DNA from 3 places in the Kitasatospora sp. NPDC057738 genome. Region 1 is predicted to be linked to each of the others. Evidence: riboswitches for the same ligand, from Rfam matches in the RefSeq annotation. Region 1 holds a riboswitch; each other region holds the start of a gene.
What was found. A riboswitch is a leader RNA that binds a small molecule or an ion and turns the genes downstream of it on or off. The one in region 1 is predicted to bind S-adenosylmethionine.
Positions count from the first base shown of each region.

Region 1 (4,347 bases):
TCCTCTACGCCTGCACCGTGGTTCGCCACCCCCCGCGACGACCCGGCCGACGCCCGATACGCTGGCGGCACCCCACAAAGGAGCCCGAACTGTGATCACCGCCATCGTCCTGATCAAGACCAGTGTCGACCGCATCCCGGAGATCGCCGAATCCATCGCCGCCATCGACGGCGTCAGCGAGGTCTACTCGGTGACCGGGGGCTACAACCTGGTGGCGATGGTGCGGGTGCGCCGGCACGACGACCTGGCCGAGGTCATCCCGGGCCGGCTCAACAAGGTCCCGGGCGTGGCCCACACCGAGACCCAGATCGCCTTCCGCACCTACTCCCAGCACGACCTGGAAGCCGCCTTCGCCCTCGGCCTGGACGAGTAACGCTCAGCCCTCGCGCCGCCCCCGGTCGATCTGCACGGTCGCGACGCAGCGCCCGCCCTCGTTGCGGTAGTTCCAGGCCGCCCCGTCCGTGACCAGCTCCCGGACGGCGGTCAGGAAGCGGTCGACGTGCTCGTCCGGCGTCCCGGCGCCGAAGCTCACCCGGATCGCGTTCAGGCTGCGCTCGCCCGGCAGCGAGGGCTCCGGCGCGCCGCACTCGGACGGGGCGACGTCCTCGTCCCCGAGCAGCGTGCGCACCAGCGGGTGGGCACAGAACAGGCCGTCGCGCACCCCGATGCCGTACTCGGCGGACAGCGCGGCCGAGAAGTGCGAGCTGTTCCAGCCCCGGACGACGAAGGACAGCACGCCGACCCGGGCGGAGTCGGAGCCGAACAGGTTCAGCACCTTGACCTGCGGGATCCGCTCCAGCCCGGCCGTCAGCCGGGCGATCAGCTGCTGCTCGCGGGCCTCCAGCGCATCGAAGCCGGCCTCGGTCAGGGCCCGGCAGGCCGAGGCGATCGCGTAGGCGCCGATGACGTTCGGCGAGCCGGCCTCGTGCCGGGCCGGGCCGGTGTGCCACTGCACGGCCACCGAGCCGTCGCTCTCCCGGGCCACCGTCCGGGTCGCCCCGCCGCCGGCCAGGTACGGCTCGGCCGCGTCCAGCCAGTCCGCCCGGCCGGCCAGCACCCCGGCGCCGAACGGCGCGTAGATCTTGTGGCCGGAGAAGGCGATCCAGTCGACGTCCAGCTCGCGGACCGAGACCCGGTGGTGCGGCGCCAGCTGGGCGGCGTCCAGCACCACCCGGGCGCCGTGCCGGTGCGCGGTCCGGGTCAGCTCGGCGACCGGCCACAGTTCGCCGGTCACGTTGGAGGCGCCGGTGACGCAGAGCAGCTTGGGGCCCTCGGGCGCCCCGGCGAGGGCGGCGTCCAGGGCGGCCACCGCCTCGGCCCGGGAGCGCGGCGCCCGCAGGTAGGTGACGCCCAGTCCGGCGTGCGCCCAGGGCAGCAGCGAGGCGTGGTGCTCGGTCTCGAAGGCGAACACCCGGGTGCCGGCCGGAAGGGCCGCGGCCAGCAGGTTGAGCGAGTCGGTGGTGGCCCGGGTGAAGACCACCTGGTCGCCCTCGCGCAGGTCGAGGAACTCGCCGACGGTGCGGCGGCTCTGCTCGAACAGGTCGGTGGACAGCTGGGAGAGGTACCCGGCCCCGCGGTGGACGCTGCCGTAGTACGGCGCGTAGGCGGCGACGTCGTCCCACACCCGCTGGAGCGCCGGGGAGCTGGCCGCGTAGTCCAGCGCCGCGTAACCGACCTTCTCACCGTTGGCGAGCGGGACCTGGACGTCGGCGCCGAGGACGGCGAGCGGGGCGCAGGTCTCGGTGGTGGCGAGAGGGGACATGAGGATGCACTCCTTCAGGGGTGAGGGACCCCGGGAGTGCTAGTCGTCGGGCGTCCGCGCTTGTCGCACGGACGGCTTGCCGTGACGACCCGGTCCTCACCCAGGGCACCCCGCCACGGACGGAGGGTTGCCGGACAGCCAGCTGGGGCTTCGCACTGTCACTCATGACCTGGCCAAGACTCTAGGCCGCGTCCATCGGGTGGTCAAACGGGCATCCAGCATCCGGACAGCGCGGGAGCCCGTGCCGGCGTTCCGGCACGGGCCCCCCAACTACCGCCTCAGATCCGGCTGGTGGCCTCCGACCAGCGTCGCAGCAGGTCCTGCGCGGCACCGGAGTCGATCGCCTCCGCGGCCCGCTCCATGCCGGCCGCCAGCTGCTCGGCGAGCGGCGCCTCGCCGAGGTCCAGCGCGACCAGCGCCGCCGCCGTGTTCAGCAGGACGGCGTCCCGCACCGGCCCGTGCTCCCCCGCCAGCAGCCGCCGTGCGACCTCGGCGTTGTACGAGGCGTCCGCCCCGCGCAGCGCCTCGATGCCGACCAGCTCGATGCCGACGTCCCGCGGGTCGAAGGTGGTCTCGGTGACCACCCCGTCGCGCACCAGCCAGACCTGCGAGGTGGTGGTGATGGTCAGCTCGTCCAGCCCGTCGTCGCCGCGGAAGACCAGCGCCGTCGCGCCCCGTTCGGCCAGCACCCCGGCGATCAGCCCGGCCAGCCGGGTGTCGAAGCAGCCGATGGCGTGCGCGGTGACCCTGGCCGGGTTGGTGAGCGGGCCGAGGATGTTGAAGGAGGTCGGCACCCCGAGGTCGCGCCGCGCGGTGGCGGCGTGCCGCATCGAGGGGTGGAACTTGGCCGCGAAGCAGAAGGTGAGACCGACCTCCTCGGCCACCTCGGCGACCCGCTGCGCGGAGAGGTCCAGCGCCACCCCGAGCTTCTCCAGCACGTCCGAGGAGCCGCTGGCGGAGGAGGCCGACCGGTTGCCGTGCTTGACCACCTTGGCGCCGGCGGCCGCCGCGACGATCGCCGACATGGTGGAGATGTTGACGGTCTTCGCCCGGTCCCCGCCGGTGCCGACGATGTCCACCGCCGGTCCGGGGATCTCCAGCGGCTCGGCGTGCTCGTACATCGCGTCGACCAGGCCGGCGATCTCCTCGACCGACTCGCCCTTGGCCCGCAGAGCGATCATGAACCCGGCCACCTGCACGGGGGACGCCTCGCCGCTCATGATCCGGTCCATCGCCCACGCGGTGGACGCGCGGTCGAGGTCCTCCCCCTGCAACAGCGCGGCCAGGAGGTCCGGCCAGGTGCGGATCACCTGCGCGGGGTCGCTACCGCCGTTCGCAGGGTTCACGTTCACCATGGCTGACTCCAGCTGTTTGTCGGTTCCCCGCTCCGGGGGGACGTCCGTACGGATGGAGCCAGCCTATCGAGCGAAGGGGCCGCTTCTACCCCTCTCTTTTCCAGTTGCCGGGGGGGAATTCAGCGGACGACCGGAGTCCGCTTCGCCAGCCGCGCCCGCAGCAGGGTGGCGACCGCCCCGGCCAGCGCCACCGGCTCCACCGGGCGGGAGATGGCGGCGTCCGCCCGGCTCCAGGCGGCGAGCCAGGAGTCCTGCGGCCGGCCGATCAGCACCAGCACCGGCGGGCAGCCGTAGATCTCGTCCTTGAGCTGGCGCCCGAGCCCCAGCCCCCCGGCCGGAACGGCCTCGCCGTCCAGCACGCAGAGGTCCACGCCCCCCTTCTCCAGTGCCTTGAGCACCGCGGGGGTGGTCGCGCACTCCAGGTAGGACAGTTCCGGAAGATCCTCGGCGGGCCGACGGCCGAGCGCCGTCAGCACCTGCTCGCGGGTGTTGCGGTCGTCGCTGTAGACGAGGACGGTGAGCGTCTCATCGGTCGTGTACGCCATGGACCCTGCTCCCTCAAGTGTGATCCGGACCACGTTCGCCTGATCCGGATGCTACTCCCGATCACCCTCCGCCGAGTCCCCCTCGCGCACGATCCGTCCCGAGCCGCCGCGCCCCGGGCTCACCCGCCCGGAGGACGGCCCGTCACCCGATCCCGTCCAGTCCACCCGTACGGCCGACCCCGGGCCCGTCCCCCTACCTCCCACGGCTGCTCCGACCGTGCAGCGACGCGCCGGGCAACGGGGTCGCAGGCCCCTCCGAGGAACCATCAGAAAAGGGACACGCCGCTGCTCAACCCCCGTCCGGGCACCCCGGCACCCCCCAAGGGGGCATACCGCACGCACCGGACACTCCGAGGGACACCCCCCGACGTGAAGACGGAATAAGGGACCGACATAATGTCCGTCGTGGCGACAGCAACAGCAGTAGAAACCGGGCACGCGCACGGATCGGTCAACCGGCCGAACATGGTCAGCGTCGGAACGATCGTCTGGCTCAGTTCCGAGTTGATGTTCTTCGCGGCCCTCTTCGCGATGTACTTCACGCTCCGCTCCGTCAAGGGGCCGGAGTTCTGGACCGAGAAGGCCCACGCCCTCAACGTGCCCTTCTCCTCGGTCAACACCACGATCCTGGTGCTCTCCTCGCTCACCTGCCAGCTCGGCGTGTTCGCTGCCGAGCGCGGTGACG
Region 1 covers NZ_JBHVJT010000067.1:21,994-26,340, forward strand. Annotated here, with positions in the region: gene ACFVGO_RS29915 (rhomboid family intramembrane serine protease) at 1-95, shown strand, start outside; gene ACFVGO_RS29920 (Lrp/AsnC family transcriptional regulator) at 92-373, shown strand; gene ACFVGO_RS29925 (aminotransferase class V-fold PLP-dependent enzyme) at 377-1,762, opposite strand; SAM riboswitch class IV at 1,814-1,932, opposite strand; gene trpD (anthranilate phosphoribosyltransferase) at 2,041-3,117, opposite strand; gene ACFVGO_RS29935 (hypothetical protein) at 3,237-3,662, opposite strand; gene ACFVGO_RS29940 (heme-copper oxidase subunit III) at 4,059-4,347, shown strand, end outside.

Region 2 (4,347 bases), on a different contig from region 1:
AAGGCCGGCCCGGGGAACCCCCCCTGGGCGCAGCCGTGCACGCCGCAACCCTCCGTGCAGGACGCCAGGCGGCTTCCGGCGAGCGGGTGATTGCGTCGACCGCCGCTGAATGTATCCGGATCGACGCCCTCTGCAACAGGGCCAGCCACCGGTAATTCCGCCTCGATGTCAAGGGACAGGACGGGCCGAATCGGAATAATCTCGGCATTTCACGCCGGACATAGCGGACGAATTACTCAAATGTCCGCGGGAATTCTGACATCCGCCTGACATGTTTCACGGGCCGGTCCCGCCGGCCGGACGCCCCCGGGCCGAGCACTGCGGGGGCCGAAAGGGAAACCCTGTTCCCAACCGAGCCACACTCTACTCCGACTCGACCGGGAAATATTCCGGCCGGAATGCCAGCGGTCGCCCGCGCATACGGGAAACGGAATTCCGTACGCGCGGGCGACCGCGGGTTGGTCGCGAAGGCTCAGCAGCCGCCGGCCACCGCCGGGATGATCGAGATGCCGGCGCCGTCCTCGATCTCGGTCGCCAGGCCCTCGGCGAAACGCACGTCGTCGTCGTTCACGTAGACGTTCACGAAGCGGCGCAGCTTGCCGGTGTCGTCCAGGATGCGGGCCGAGATGCCCGGGTGGTTCTTCTCCAGGTCGGCGACGACCTCGGCCAGGGTGGCACCCTCGGCGGTCACCACGGCGGCACCGTCGGTGTAGGTGCGGAGGATGGTGGGAATGCGGACGTTGGCGCTCATGACTCTCCTTGCGGGGGCGGGGCCGATCGGGTGGTTCAGGCGGACGCGAGGCCGGCGGCGCGGAACGAGTCCAGCGTCGGGCGGATGACGGCGGTCATCCCGGCGTCGGAGACGGCGTCCAGGGTCTTCAGGCCGTCGCCGGTGTTGATCGCGACGGTCTCCTTGGCCGGATCCAGCTGCCCGGTCTCGACCAGCTTCTTCAGCACGCCGACGGTCACCCCGCCCGCGGTCTCGGCGAAGATGCCCTCGGTCCGCGCCAGCAGCCGGATCGCCGCCACGACCTCGGCGTCCGTGACGTCCTCCACCGCGCCACCGGTGCGGCGGGCGATGTCCAGCACGTACGGGCCGTCGGCCGGGTTGCCGATCGCCAGCGACTTGGCGATGGTGTCCGGCTTGACCGGCTTGATCACGTCCCGGCCGGCCTTGAACGCGGCCGACACCGGCGAGCAGCCCTCGGCCTGGGCACCGAAGATCCGGTACGGCCGGTCCTCGACCAGGCCGAGCCTGATCAGCTCCTGGAGGCCCTTGTCGATCTTCGTCAGCTGCGAGCCCGAGGCGATCGGGATCACGATCTGCTCCGGCAGCCGCCAACCGAGCTGCTCGCAGATCTCGTACGCCAGCGTCTTGGAACCCTCGCCGTAGTACGGCCGCAGGTTCACGTTGACGAAGCCCCAGCCCTCGCCGGCCGAATCGCCGATCAGCTCCGAGCAGAAGCGGTTCACGTCGTCGTAGTTGCCCTCGATGCCGACCAGCTCGCCGCCGTACACCCCGGCCATGACGACCTTGCCCTGCTCCAGGTCGTGCGGGATGAACACGCAGGACCTGAACCCGGCCCGGGCCGCCGCCGCCCCCACCGCGCCGGCCAGGTTGCCGGTGGAGGAGCAGGACAGCGTGGTGTACCCGAACGCCCGGGCCGCCTCGATCGCGCAGGCGACCACCCGGTCCTTGAACGAGTGCGTCGGGTTCCCGGAGTCGTCCTTGACGTGCAGCTGGGCGGTGAAACCGAGCTCCCGGCCCAGGTTGTCCGCCTTCACCAGCGGGGTCCACCCCGGGTTCAGATTGGGCTTCGACGCCACGTCGGCCGGAACCGGCAGCAGCGGCGCGTACCGCCAGATGGACGCCGGACCGGCCTCGATCCGCTTGCGCAGCTCCTCGGCGCCCTCGCTGCCGAACTCGTAGGCGATCTCCAGCGGGCCGAAGCACTCCAGGCAGGCGAAGCTGGGGCCGAGCGGGAAGCGGGTGCCGCACTCGCGACAGGACAGCGCGGCGGCGGGGCCGAGGTCGACGGGTAGGGGTCCCCCCGGCCGAAGGCTGGGGGAGGGTGCGGCGGTGTCGATAGCCATGATGGCGAGGCCTCTCTCCTCATCTTCCCCGTGGCACGGTCGCGCCACAGGCCGGAATTGGCACCTGTCCCGCCGGGGCCTGTCGACAGACAGCCGCGCGGGAAGGTTGCCGGGACGTCAACGGGCCGTTCCCTCAGTCCCTCTGGATGAGCTTGTGAAATTGTGGTGATGCTCAACGGCGACCCCGGCGTGCAAAGGTCCGACCGCTGTACGAAGACTGTATCCGAAGGCGTCAATCCTGAACGGGTCCGTCCGCCACGCGAGATGACCCGTCCCACCGACCCCGCCGAGGAGACCTCCGTGCCCGCCGAACCGATTCCCGAGCTCCTCCCGCAGGCGGCGTCCTGGCTGCGCCGCCGCTCCTGGAGCGCGGCCGACCGGCCGGTCCGCACCCTCCTCGCCGCCAAGGAACGCACCGGCCGCACCGTCAGCGTGGTCCTCCCCGCCCTGGACGAGGAGGCCACCGTCGGCGACATCGTCCGCACCATCCGCCGCGAGCTGATGGAACGCCTCCCGCTCGTCGACGAACTCGTCGTCGTCGACTCGGGCTCCACCGACGCCACCGCCGCCGTCGCCGCCGAGGCCGGCGCCCGGGTCGAGCACCGCGACGCCGTCCTGCCCCGGCTGCCCGCCGTCCCCGGCAAGGGCGAGGTGCTCTGGCGCTCGCTGCTGGTCACCCGCGGCGACATCGTCTGCTTCGTCGACGCCGACCTGCGCGAATTCGACCCGTCCCTCGTCTCCGGCATCCTCGGCCCGCTGCTGACCGACGAGTCCATCCAGCTGGTCAAGGCCATGTACGACCGCCCGCTGGAATCCGAGGGCGCCGTCCTGCCCGCCGGCGGCGGCCGGGTCACCGAACTCGTCGCCCGGCCCCTGCTCAACCTCCACTGGCCGGAACTCGCCGGTTTCGTCCAGCCCCTCGGCGGCGAGTACGCGGCCCGCCGCTCACTGCTCGAACGGCTGCCCTTCCCCACCGGCTACGGCGTCGAACTCGGCCTGCTGGTCGACGCCCTGGAACTGGCCGGCCTGGACGCCCTGGCCCAGGTGGACGTCGGCGTCCGGCACCACCGCCACCAGGACGGCCAGGCCCTCGGCCGGATGGCCGCCACCATCTACCGGACCGCCCTGGAACGCCTCGACCGCACCCACCGCCTCAAGGCCTCCGCCGACCTCGTCCACCCCCAGCTCACCCAGTTCACCCGCGACCCGGAAACCCGCGCCTTCACCGCCCACACCCACCCGGTGACCGCCCTGGAACGCCCCCCGATGCACACCGTCCCCGAATACGCGACCCGTCATTGAGGGGTTTGCCGCCCCGAACCCCCGGCAACATCCCAACCATGGGCGATCTCACGACCAACCGTTCGAGCGCGACCGGCACCGCCCCCGTCCTGGTTGCCTCCAACCGGGGACCGGTGTCCTTCAGCACCGCCGACGACGGCACGCTGACCCTGCGCCGCGGCGGCGGCGGACTGGTCTCCGGCCTCTCCGCCATCGCGGACCCGAACGCCGTCTGGGTCTGCGCCGCCCTCAACGACGCCGACCGCAGAGCCGCCGCCGAGGCGCCGCGGGGCCGCCTCGACCTGGCCGGCCACGAGGTCGGCGGCCAGGCCGTACGGATGCTGGACATCGACCCGCAGACCTTCGCCCGCGCCTACAACGGCGTCGCCAACTCCACCCTGTGGTTCGTCCACCACCTGCTCTACGCGACCCCCACGGCACCCGCCTTCGACGCCGGCTTCCGCACCGAGTGGGCCGCCTACCGGGCGTACAACGAGGCCTTCGCCGAGGCCCTGGCCGCCGAGGCCGCCCCGAACGCCGCGGTCCTCGTCCAGGACTACCACCTCTCCCTGGTCCCGGCCCTGCTCCGGGCGGCCCGCCCCGACCTGCGGATCGGCCACTTCTCGCACACCCCCTGGGCCCCGCCCGAGTACTACCGGATGCTGCCCGACGACGTCGCCCGGGCCGTCCTCACCGGCATCCTGGGCGCCGACCGGGCCGGCTTCCTGACCGAACGCTGGGCCCGCGCCTTCGCCGCCTGCTGCGAGGACCTCCTGGACGCGACCGTCGACCACGACGCGCTCACCGTCACCCTCGACGGCCGCACCACGGGCCTCGGCGTCCACGCCCTCGGCGCCGACGCCGGCTTCCTGCGCGAACGCGCCCACCGCCCCGACGTCGACGAACGCCTCGCCGCCCTCCGCCGGACCGTCGGCGACCGCCGCACCATCGTCCGGGTCGACCGCACCGAGC
Region 2 covers NZ_JBHVJT010000065.1:48,132-52,478, forward strand. Annotated here, with positions in the region: gene ACFVGO_RS29540 (ubiquitin-like small modifier protein 1) at 473-751, opposite strand; gene thrC (threonine synthase) at 787-2,094, opposite strand; SAM riboswitch class I at 2,111-2,247, opposite strand; gene ACFVGO_RS29550 (glucosyl-3-phosphoglycerate synthase) at 2,359-3,396, shown strand; gene ACFVGO_RS29555 (trehalose-6-phosphate synthase) at 3,435-4,347, shown strand, end outside.
Region 2: another riboswitch for S-adenosylmethionine. It lies ahead of thrC (threonine synthase); the one in region 1 lies ahead of ACFVGO_RS29925 (aminotransferase class V-fold PLP-dependent enzyme).

Region 3 (4,347 bases), on a different contig from region 1:
GTGCAGATCGCCAAGGCGCGCGGCGCGTACGTCATCGGCACCGCGTCCGCCGCCAAGCACGACTTCGTCCGGGACCTGGGCGCGGACGAGGTGATCGACTACCGCACCGCCGACTTCACGCAGGAGGCCCGGGACGTCGACGTGGTCCTCGACCCGCTCGGCGGGGAGGACCGGCTGCGCTCCCTGGAGACGCTGCGGCCCGGCGGCGTCCTGGTGTCGATCCTGCCCCACGACCTCGACGGGCTGGCCGAGCGTGCCGCCGAGTTGGGCGTGACGGCGAAGACCCTGCTGGTCGAGCACGACCGGGCCGGGATGGCCGCGATCGCCGCCCTCGCCGAGTCCGGACAGCTGCGCGTGCACGTCTCCGGCACCTACCCGCTCGCCGAGGCCGCCGAGGCCCACGCCGAGGGCGAGACGGGCCGGGTCACGGGGAAGCTGGTGCTCACCGTCCGCCCGTGACAGCGCCCGGCGGTGTCACGGGCGGACGGTGAGCAGAACCGATCAGACCGGGGCAGAGTCGGACCGATTCGGGCGGGATGGGACGATACCTGCCATGCCAAGCAAGTCTCCCCCGGTCCGGGGCATCGACGCCCCGCCCGACCCGCTCCGCCGTCTGCTGCTCGAACTGGGCGAAGCCCTGCTGGGCGGCGGCCTGCCCGTCCATGACGTCGAAGAGGAACTCCACTGGCTGGGGCGGGCGCTGGGGGCGCCGGACGTACGGGTCGCCGCCCTGACCAACGGGCTCTTCGTCGCGCTGGGGCCGGACGACGCCACCCGGTTCCAGCCGGTCGGCACCGCGCTGCGGTTCGAGCAGACGGCCGACGTCCTCCACCTGGTGCACCGGCTGCGGGCGGGCGAGCTCGACGGGTCCCGGGCGCTCGCCGAGCTGGACGGGATCCGGCGGGCGCCGGCCCGCCGGCCCGCGTGGGTGTCGGACCTCGGGGCGCTGCCGGTCGGGGTGGGGGTCTGTCTCTTCCTGCAGCCGGTGGCGGCGAACGTGCTGGCGGCCGGGCTCGGCTCGCTGATCGTCGTGGGGCTGACCGTGCTCGCCCGGCGGCTGCCGTACCTGCGGCCGCTGCTGCCCGTCACCGCCGGTTTCCTGGTCGCGCTGCTGGTCCTCTCGCTCGCCCGGGCCGGGCTGCTGGAGGGCCCGCTGCGGACCATCGTGGCCACGCTGGCGATCCTGCTGCCGGGCGGACTGCTCGTCACCGGGCTGTCGGAGATCGCCGCGGGTGCGTCCAGCGCGGGTACGGCCCGGCTGGTGTCCGGTGCGGTGCAGCTGGCGCTGTTCCTCGCCGGGGTGGCCGCGGCCGCGACGGCGGCCGGCGTGCCGGCCGCCGCGCTGGCCGACGTACAGGTCGCCAGGCCGAGCTGGTGGGTGATCGCGCTGGGGCTGGCGCTCGCGGTGGCGGGTGTGGTGGTCAGCGTGAACACCCCGCCCTCGGCCGTCCCGTGGATCGTCGTGGTGATCGCGGTCAGCGTCACGGTCCAGGTGGTGGTGGGGTCGGCGCACGGCGCGGCGGTCGGCGGCCTGGCCGGCGCGGTCACCGCCGCGGCCGCGGCCACCCTGGTGCACTGGCTGCCGGGCGGTCCGCTCTGGCAGGTGCTCTACCTCCCGGCGTTCTGGATCGTGGTACCGGGCTCCTTCGGCCTGCTGCACACCGCGCAGATCGAGGTCGGGAACGGCGCGCAGTCGGTGCTGACGGCCGTGTCGGCGGTCTTCGGGGTGTCGATCGGCACCCTGATCGGCTCGGTGATCAGCCGGATCCCGCGTCCCTCCCGCGCCGTGCTGCTGCCCCGGGCCTGAGCCCGGGGCAGGCGGGGCCCCCGACGCGGGCGAAGCCCCCGCTCAGGGGTGGCGCAGGGCCTCGGTGAGCCGGTGGGCGGCCTCGACGACGGCCTGGGAGAGGTGGGCGCCGGGGTGCCGGGTGAGGCGTTCGATCGGGCCGGAGACCGTGACGGCGGCGACCACCCGGTTGGACTGGCCGCGGACCGGCGCGGAAACGGAGGCGACCCCGAGTTCGCGCTCGCCGACCGACTGGGCCCAGCCCCGGCGCCGCACCCCGCTCAGCGCGGTGGCGGTGAAGCGGGCGCCCTGCAGTCCGCGGTGGAGCCGTTCGGGCTCCTCCCAGGCGAGCAGGATCTGGGCGGCGGCGCCGACCTTCATGGGGAGGGTGACGCCCACCGGAACGGTGTCGCGCAGGCCGGTGAGGCGCTCGGCCGCGGCCACGCAGATCCGCACCTCGCCCTGCCGGCGGTAGAGCTGGGCGCTCTCGCCGGTGATGTCGCGCAGCTGGGTGAGGACCGAGCCGGCCGCGGCCAGCAGCCGGTCCTCCCCGGCCGCCGTCGCGAGCTCGCCGAGCCGCGGGCCGAGCATGAACCGGCCCTGGGTGTCCCGGCTGACCAGGCGGTGGTGTTCGAGTGCGACGGCCAGCCGGTGGGCGGTGGGCCGCGCCATGCCGGTGGCGGCGACCAGGCCGCCCAGCGTGACGGGGCCGGCCTCCAGGGTGCCGAGGATCGAGGTGACCTTGTCGAGCACGCCGACGCCGCTCGTGTTCTCCATGTGGGGGTACTCCAGTCTCGGGGCCCGGAGCAGCGGACGGTCGCTGCTCACGGCGGCTCCTGGCGGGGAGCCGGGGGGTGTGGTCAGCGAGGACGGGCCGGGGGAAACGGCCGAATGCCTGCGCCGGGCACGAGACGGGTACGCGAAAGCGCCGGGGCGGGAAGCGCCCGGGCGAAGGACAGCACAGAGAGCACCGTGTCTCCTCATCTTTCCCGCGCCACAGTGGCGACAGGCCGGAGTTGGCACTGCCCCCGGACGGCACGGCGCGTACTTCGGACGCCGGGTCGAACGGGGAGTTGCCGGGGCTTCGTAGGGCCGGTCCCTCCACCCCTCTGGATGATTCGCCAGGAACGATACAAGACTTCCCGGGCCGCTCGGCAAGCCCCCCCACCCCCGACCCCCACCTCCGACTCCCACCCCCGGCCGCCGCCCGCGGGCCCGCTCAGCGGTGGCGCGGCTCCGACAGGCCGGTGCACGGGGCCCGGTCCGGGCCGCCGGGGGCGGTGGCGTCCCAGGCATTCAGGGCGTCGAGGGCGGCGGCGCGTTCGGAGGCCGTCGGCCGGGTGCCCTCGGGGCCGAGCAGGTAGTCGGCGACCGGGGTGAGCAGCAGGGTCGCGTCGCCGGCCGGGAGCAGCAGGGCCTCGTCCCACCGGTGCCGGATGACGGTGCGGCGCAGCAGGGTGCCGTGGCGCGGCCGGAGCGGGCGGTGGCGGCCGCGGCGGCGGCGCCGTTCGGGGGCGACCTCGGTCTCCAGGACGGTGCGCACGTCCCGCAGGGAGCCGAGCGGCACGTGTTCGGCGGCGAGGTCGAGGAGGGCGGCGGCCTCCGGGGCGAGCCGGTAGGCGGCGACCACCGCGGCGGTCTCGACGGGGTCGAAGGGCTGCCCGGCGAGCTGGGCCACGTCGATCACGTCGCCCGCGAGGAAGGCCCGCCCGAGTCCCTCCTCGGCGAGGGCGATCAGGCATTCCACGTGGTCGTCGGCGGCCAGGTAGGGGCGGACCGGGACGGTGGCGAGGTCGCCGGTGAGCGCGGCGGTGGCGACCCGTACCTGGTACCACGGGTCCAGCAGCGGGTCCTCGCCCGGCCAGCGCAGGGTGACGGCGGTGTGCCGGGGCCGCTCGCCGAACAGGGTGACCTCCACGGACTCCACCGGGTGATCGGTGACCAGCCGGTTGACGGCCTGCCAGAGCGTGGCCTCGGTGGGGCTGACGAGGCCGAGCTCGGCCAGCGGCCGGGGCAGGTCGGGCGGGTAGTAGCCGGCCAGTGGCAGGTCGCGGATCGGACGGACCCCGGTGGCGTCGGCGAGGTCGCGCGCGACGCCCGCGTAGCACTCGGCCCGGTCGCGGGCGCGCTGCAGCTCGGCGCGGGCGTGCCGGCCCATCCGGACGCCGTCCCGGGCGAGCGCGGCGAGCACCAGGTACGGGAGGTGGCGCTCGCCCCGGGCGCGGTGGAGCAGGTCGACCGGTCCGGCGGCCGGGTCGACGTCGAGCAGCCGGTGGAGCAGGTCGGTGTTCATGGGGGTCCGCCTCCGAGAGCCGTGGTGGTCGGCCGGACGGCGGCCGGGCGACCGGGGACGTGGCGGGTCCGGCGGTCGGGGCCGGGCCGACTGCGGGCGCCACACCGTCGATTGTGGTCACGGCCGATCAACGCCGGATCACCACCGGGTCGATGATCCCTCGACATCCGCGGGGTGCCGTGGGTTGATAGGGGCTCATCGAATCGGGGGGCGGCACGTGCGCGGACGGGGGCGAGCACATGAGGCGGGCAGGTGCAGGGATGGATGA
Region 3 covers NZ_JBHVJT010000005.1:15,308-19,654, forward strand. Annotated here, with positions in the region: gene ACFVGO_RS04105 (NADP-dependent oxidoreductase) at 1-459, shown strand, start outside; gene ACFVGO_RS04110 (threonine/serine exporter family protein) at 554-1,807, shown strand; gene ACFVGO_RS04115 (IclR family transcriptional regulator) at 1,850-2,563, opposite strand; SAM riboswitch class I at 2,764-2,906, opposite strand; gene ACFVGO_RS04120 (hypothetical protein) at 3,006-4,079, opposite strand; gene ACFVGO_RS04125 (BTAD domain-containing putative transcriptional regulator) at 4,340-4,347, shown strand, end outside.
Region 3: another riboswitch for S-adenosylmethionine. It lies ahead of ACFVGO_RS04115 (IclR family transcriptional regulator); the one in region 1 lies ahead of ACFVGO_RS29925 (aminotransferase class V-fold PLP-dependent enzyme).